2 regions of the Mesorhizobium sp. CA13 genome follow, and region 1 is predicted to be linked to the other one. Evidence: predicted binding sites of a transcription regulator. Region 1 holds the regulator's gene; the other holds the start of a gene.
What was found. The regulator LexA, encoded in region 1, represses DNA repair genes until DNA is damaged. The targets are predictions, from matches to a motif close to TGTTCNNNNTGTGTTCNG.

Region 1 (3,422 bases):
GGCAACTCCTCGAGCACCCCGACGATCCGGCGAACCTGGAGATCGCCGATCAAAAGCCGGACGTAGATGTCGGCGGCTTCGGCAGGATCGTCACAGGCGATCAGGCCGGCCCGACTTGCGGTTCGAAGCAGGTCGCCAACAAGCGGCATTATGGTATTGCGGCCGAATTGCGCGATCGACTGGCCAAGCGTGCCTGTATCGTTGACGTCGCCGGCTGCGGCGCGATTGAGCGCCACCGCCTTGTCGCCCGTCACAAGGGTCAGCAGGACTGGCCCGAGCAAGTTCAGGGTTTCGAGCGGATCGCGCGCCTGGCGAAGGGCGTCCTCCAGCAGCTTCCTTGCTTCTCCCGCATTGGCTTCGATCAGGGATCGAAACAGGACCTGCTTGTTGCCGTACCAGTTGTAGAGGGTTTCGTTCGAGGCCGATGCCCGCTTGGCGATGGCAAGCAGGGAGGCGCTTTTGTAGCCGGTTTCCCGGAGCACCGCATAGGCGGCCTCCTCTATCCGTTCACGTCGCGCGGCCTGCTTCGGCGTGGTCATTGGTGTCCCTCTTCGAAAACCGTACATTGTTATACGGTTTAGTCAAGCGAGCCGGAAGCAAGGAGCGAACGAACGCAGCCCGTCGCATTCGGTGATGCCTGGCCGCTTTCCGGCAGGAAGTTGGCATTTTGGTTTCGTTTCGTTCACGAGCCGCGGAGATTTTGATCCGCCCCAAAAGGCAGCCGGCACCTGCCGGTCACACAGTTTGCAGGCTTGTACCAACAGTGGAGATCGGCCGGGCCACAGGCCATTAACCAAAATAGTTTCAAAGAGGCTGAGAGCGCATTGACGACAGACGGCGCTGGCAGGATGCTGGCTGCGGGAGGGCCTTTCGTTTCCGCCGCCTTAACGAATTCATTAAACTTTAAATGGTTGCGGAACACAACTGGAACAGATAGTGTTTGTTCTGGGTTTGTTTTCTGATTCTGATTCCAGACCCTTCGTGCAATGCCTTTGGGGGCCGCCATGCTCACGCGCAAGCAACATGAACTCTTGATGTTCATCCATGAACGGCTGAAGGAAAGCGGCATTCCGCCGTCCTTCGACGAGATGAAGGAAGCGCTGGACCTCGCCTCTAAGTCGGGAATTCATCGGCTGATCACGGCGTTGGAGGAGCGCGGCTTCATTCGCCGCCTGCCGAACCGGGCCCGCGCGCTGGAGGTGCTGCGCCTGCCGGATTCGATCGCGCCGGGTCTTAACGCGGCAAAGAAGTTCTCCCCGAGCGTCATCCAGGGCAGCCTCGGACAGGGCGGCCTTAACAGGCAGATCAAGCCGGCGGCGCCCTCGCGCCTGCCCGCCGCTGGCAATGACGACGACGTGGTTTCAGCGGTTTCGATCCCGGTCATGGGCCGTATCGCGGCCGGCGTGCCGATCGACGCTATCCAGCATCAGACGCATTCCATCTCGGTGCCGCCGGACATGATCATGGGCGGCGAGCATTATGCGCTGGAGGTCAAGGGCGATTCGATGATCGAGGCCGGCATCTTCGACGGCGATACGGTCATCATCCGCAACGCCGACACCGCAAGTCCCGGCGAGATTGTCGTGGCCCTGGTCGACGAGGAGGAAGCGACGCTGAAGCGCTTCCGTCGCAAGGGCGCCTCGATTGCGCTCGAGGCCGCCAATCCGGCTTATGAAACACGTATTTTCGGACCGGACAGGGTCAAGGTGCAAGGCAAGCTGGTCGGACTGATCAGGCGCTACTGAGCGGGTTCGGCGTTGGGCTTTTCGGGTTTGCGGTAGGGAGGCAGTCCCCGTGCCTCGCGCGAGAATTTTCGCTGTTCGTGCCAGGGCCGATATGGCCTGTCGACGGCAAAGCTGACCTGGGCCGGTTCCGTCGCCGATTGCTGGTCGAAGAAGACGGCGGCACTTCCGTTCCGAGCGAGCTGCCGCTTGGTGATGACGAGGACCAGCGGATTGTGGCAGGGGTCGTAGCCCCCGGGATCGTCGATGACTATCAGATCCGCATAGGCGCAGGCCCTCCAGGCATCCTTGCGATCCTCCACCTGCGCGATGATCGCCCCGGAGGGATGCCGGGCCATGCACAGGCCGGTGAAGCAATAGAAAGGCGCTCCGGCGGGAAGTTGCGCGGGATCGAAGATGTCGAACTGTCGGTCGCCGCTGTCGAACAGCTCCGGCCCAACGATGGTTTCGGATTTCAGCGCGCGTTTCCAGTTGTCGACCGTGAATTCGTTCGGGCGCGCCCGGTTGATCGCGAGCTCGCCGCCGCCGATCGGCAGCGCCACCAGGCGGGCATCCTCCGAAATCAGCACGTCCGGCGTGCGCGTATCCGCGACGGTCAACAGGCCGGCGAGCGCGAAGGGAAGTGCCGCCAGCCGCAGCCATGTCGTGGCCATCGTCGCGATGACCAGGGCGATCGCGACCAGAAGAACGGATTGCTGCGAAATCAACCCGACCGCGTCGACCGGCGAGCGTTGCGAGATCCATCCGGATATGGCGATCATCGCGGTCAGTCCCTTGCCCATCAGATAAAGCGATGGTCCATCGAACCCGAACGGCATCAGCAGCGCACTGGCAACCGCAAGGAACATCACGACGGAAACGATCGGCATGACTGCAAGATTGGCGAACAGGCTGAGTGGCGACACGCGCTGGAAATGCCAGATGGCGAAAAGCGCCGTGGCGCTTCCCGCGATGATCGAGGTCATCGCCAGCCCACCTGTCGCCAGCAGCAATTTTCGCGTCAGGAAGCCGGGCCAGGTCCGTTGCGGCGGCGGGGTCCGCGCTTTGTCGGCTTTGCGATCCGACCAGCCGGCATAGGCGCCGACCAGGGCCGCGGTGGCGGCGAACGACATTTGGAAGCTCGGCCCTACCACCTCGTGCGGCGACACTACGATGACGGCGATCGCCGAAATAGCCAGATTGCGCATGGTGAGTGCCGCCCGATCGAACAGGACGGCGATCAGCATCACCGCCAGCATGATGAAGCTGCGTTCGGCGGCAACGACGACGCCCGAAATGACGAGATAGGCGGCGATCGAGAAAAGTGCCGCCGCGGCCGCGTATTTCTTGACCGGCCGGCGGGAGGAAAAGTTCGGGAACAGCGCGAAGCCACCACGCAGCAGCCCCATGACGGTGCCGGCGACCAGCGCCATGTGCAGCCCGGAAATTGAGATGATGTGGTAGATGCCGGTGCGTCGCATCGCTTCGTTGATTTCGTCGGGAATCCCGGCGCGCACGCCCACGATCAGCGCCGCGGCGATCTCGCCCTCGGCGCCGCCGATGCTGTCCCTGATATGGTCGGCAATGCTTTCACGAGCACTCTCGATGGCGGCTGAAAGAGCGGCCCACAGCGGCCTGTCATCGGCCGAGACGATCTTGGGATTGCCGAGAAAGAACCCGCTGGCACCGATGCCGGCGAAG
Region 2 (3,422 bases), on a different contig from region 1:
CGTCGCCATGTGCGTCGAAGCGCTCTAAAAGAGAAGAGCATGGGGAGTAGCGAATAGGGAAGAACGGCGTCAGCGCAACGGGCTATCTGATCCCTGCCGCTATTCGCTGCTCCCCATTCACTCTCCCGACCAAAGGGAGGGAACGCATGACCAAGGTTGCAATCGTCACGGGCGGATCGCGCGGCATCGGCGCGGCAATATCGATGGCGCTGAAGGACGCCGGCTATTCGGTTGCCGCCAACTACGCCGGCAATGACGAGGCGGCGAGCAAGTTCACGGCCTCGACCGGCATCAAGACCTATAAATGGTCGGTCGCCGACTACGACGCCTGCGCCGCGGGCATCAAGCAGGTCGAGGCCGATCTCGGCCCGGTCGCGGTGCTGGTCAACAATGCCGGCATCACGCGCGACGCCATGTTCCACAAGCTGACGCGTGAGCAGTGGAAGGAGGTCATCGACACCAATCTCTCCGGCGTTTTCAACATGACGCATCCGCTGTGGAGCGGCATGCGCGACCGCAAGTTCGGCCGTGTCATCACCATCTCCTCCATCAACGGCCAGAAGGGCCAGGCCGGCCAGGTCAACTATTCCGCGGCCAAGGCCGGCGACATCGGTTTCTCGAAGGCCCTGGCCCAGGAAGGGGCCCGCGCGGGCATCACCGTCAACATCATCTGCCCAGGCTATATCGCCACCGAAATGGTCCGGGCGATCGACGAGAAGGTGCTCAACGAACGCATCATCCCGCAAATCCCGGTCGGGCGCCTCGGCGAGCCGGAGGAGATCGCGCGTTGCGTCGTTTTCCTTGCCTCCGAGGACGCCGGCTTCATCACGGGATCGACCATCACCGCCAATGGCGGCCAGTACTTCGCCTGAGGCCGGACTGCCGGCTTCCCGGTACCGATTTGAAGGAGGGCTCGTTCGCCATCCGCTTCGCATGTCCGTGACACCGTCCGATGATGGCTGTCGGTCTGCTGTTCCAATCCGGCACGCAAAGGTTAATGGGCCAGCGAGTATTGTGCAAAACTGCATGGACAAGCTGTGCATTGTCGGTGGAAAACCTGTGCACAACACTACATCTTGTCGTGAACAAACAGGGAAAATCCCGACATCGCCGATTCGTAGCCCTTTCGTTCCATGTTTGGCCGCAATGTTAACGAGAGCAGCCGGAATCGCCTGTCAAACCGTTAATTCCTCTCAAGAAAGGTCAACAATTTCATAAGCTTGGATGAAGCAGGCGGGGCTGTGTAACGGCTTTGCCGGCAAAAGTTAACGGCGACTCTCCCTTAGCATGAAACGGGCCAATTCCGTGATTCAGCATGTGGTAAGGGTCATCAGCCAAAACTCCACATCTAGCCGTGAACAAAACCTGAATCCGGGCGAGTCAGCGATTCGTCGCCGATTCGTTCCAGACTCGTTCCAACCCTTAATCAGCAGCCGAACCGAAGTTTGACGGAGGCGGCTTCGAACCGACGGCGGAACATTCCGCTTTCGCTTCGCGTCTGAAATCCCTATGTGTCGCCTGTCATACGCGCCACCCGAGGCGTGCTCCCGACAATGAGAGGCCAGAAAGCCTTATTTCCGAGCCGATGAACATCAGTCCGAAACCCACCGAGCCGCTGATCCTGTCGGGTCGCGACGTGACTGCCGTGCTTGGGCCGACCAACACAGGCAAGACCCACCTCGCCATCGAGCGCATGGTGGCGCATGAAAGCGGCATCATCGGCCTGCCGCTCAGGCTGCTGGCGCGAGAGGTCTATACCCGCGTCTGCGAAAAGGTCGGTGCCCACAAGGTGGCGCTCATCACCGGCGAGGAGAAGATCCAGCCGCTAGGCGCCAAATATTCGGTCTGCACCGTCGAAGCCATGCCGCGCGAGACCGACGCCGCCTTCGTCGCCATCGATGAGGTTCAGCTTGCCGGAGACCTCGAGCGCGGCCACATCTTCACCGACCGCATCCTGCACCTGCGCGGCCGCCAGGAGACGCTGCTGCTCGGCGCCGCCACAATGCACGGCATCTTGCAGCGCCTGTTGAAGGGCGTCTCGGTGGTGACACGGCCGCGGCTGTCGCATCTGGCCTATGCCGGTTCGAAGAAGCTGACCCGCTTGCCCCGCCGCACAGCGATCGTCGCCTTCTCCGCCGACGAGGTTTATGCCATCGCCGAACTGATCCGTCGCCAGCAGGGCGGTGCGGCCGTCGTGCTTGGTGCGCTCTCGCCCCGCACCCGCAACGCCCAGGTGGCGCTGTTTCAGTCAGGCGACGTCGACTATCTCGTCGCCACCGATGCCATCGGCATGGGCCTTAACCTCGATCTCGACCATGTCGCCTTCGCCCAGAACCGCAAGTTCGACGGCTACCAGTATCGCAACCTGACGGCGGCCGAACTTGGCCAGATCGCCGGGCGCGCCGGCCGGCACCTGCGCGACGGCACCTTTGGCGTCACCGGCCAGGTCGACCCGCTGGACGAGGAGCTGGTCAAGAAGATCGAAAGCCACGACTTCGACCCGGTGAAGGTGCTGCAATGGCGCACAGCGCGTTTCAACTTCGCCAGCCTCGACGCGCTGAAGCGCTCGATCGAGACCAACGCCCCGGTGGAAGGCCTGACCCGTGCGCTGCCGGCAGTCGATGCGCAGGCGCTTGAGCATCTCTCTCGTGACGAAGACATCCGCGCGTTGGCTACCGATGCCAGGCGCGTCGCGCTGCTGTGGGAGGCCTGCGCGCTCCCCGACTACCGCAAGATTGCGCCGGCCCAGCACGCCGACCTCATTGCGTCGATCTACATGGATCTCGCCAGGCACGGCCATGTCGACGAGAATTACATGGCCGAGCAGGTGCGCCGCGCCGATACCACCGAGGGCGATATCGATACGCTGTCGCATCGCATCGCCCAGATCCGCACCTGGACATTCGTGTCGAACCGGCCCGGCTGGCTGGCCGATCAGGCACACTGGCAGGAAAAGACGCGCGAAATCGAAGACAGATTGTCGGATGCGCTGCATGAGCGGTTGACGAAACGCTTCGTAGACCGCAGGACTTCCGTCCTCATGCGGCGCCTTAGAGAAAATACCATGCCTGAAGCCGAAATAAGCCCAACCGGAACCGTCCTCGTCGAAGGCCACCATGTCGGCGAGTTGCAGGGATTCCGTTTCACCGCCGATCAGAGCGCTGGCGGCGAAGACGCCAAGGCCGTGCGCGCGGCCGCCCAGAAGGCGCTGGCGGCGGAGTTCGAGGCACGCGCCGAACGCTTCGGCGCCTGCGCCAATGGCGACATCGCGCTCGGTTCCGACGGCACGCTGCGCTGGATCGGCGCGCCGATCGGCACGCTGGTTGCCGGCGAAGACGCGCTGAAGCCGCGGCTGGTGCTTTTGGCCGATGAGCAACTGACCGGCCCGGCGCGCGACAAGGTCGCCGCGCGCGCCGAGCGCT

Region 2: a site for LexA is predicted at 1,401-1,418, ahead of LB566_RS17260 (helicase-related protein). Genes of this name have one in related genera too.

Annotation. Positions count from the first base shown of each region.
Region 1 covers NZ_JAIUHS010000004.1:256,938-260,359, forward strand. Annotated here, with positions in the region: gene LB566_RS12680 (TetR/AcrR family transcriptional regulator) at 1-539, opposite strand, end outside; gene lexA (transcriptional repressor LexA) at 1,005-1,745, shown strand; gene LB566_RS12690 (ComEC/Rec2 family competence protein) at 1,739-3,422, opposite strand, start outside.
Region 2 covers NZ_JAIUHS010000006.1:310,438-313,859, reverse strand. Annotated here, with positions in the region: gene LB566_RS17270 (acetyl-CoA C-acetyltransferase) at 1-28, shown strand, start outside; gene phbB (acetoacetyl-CoA reductase) at 147-872, shown strand; gene LB566_RS17260 (helicase-related protein) at 1,586-3,422, shown strand, end outside.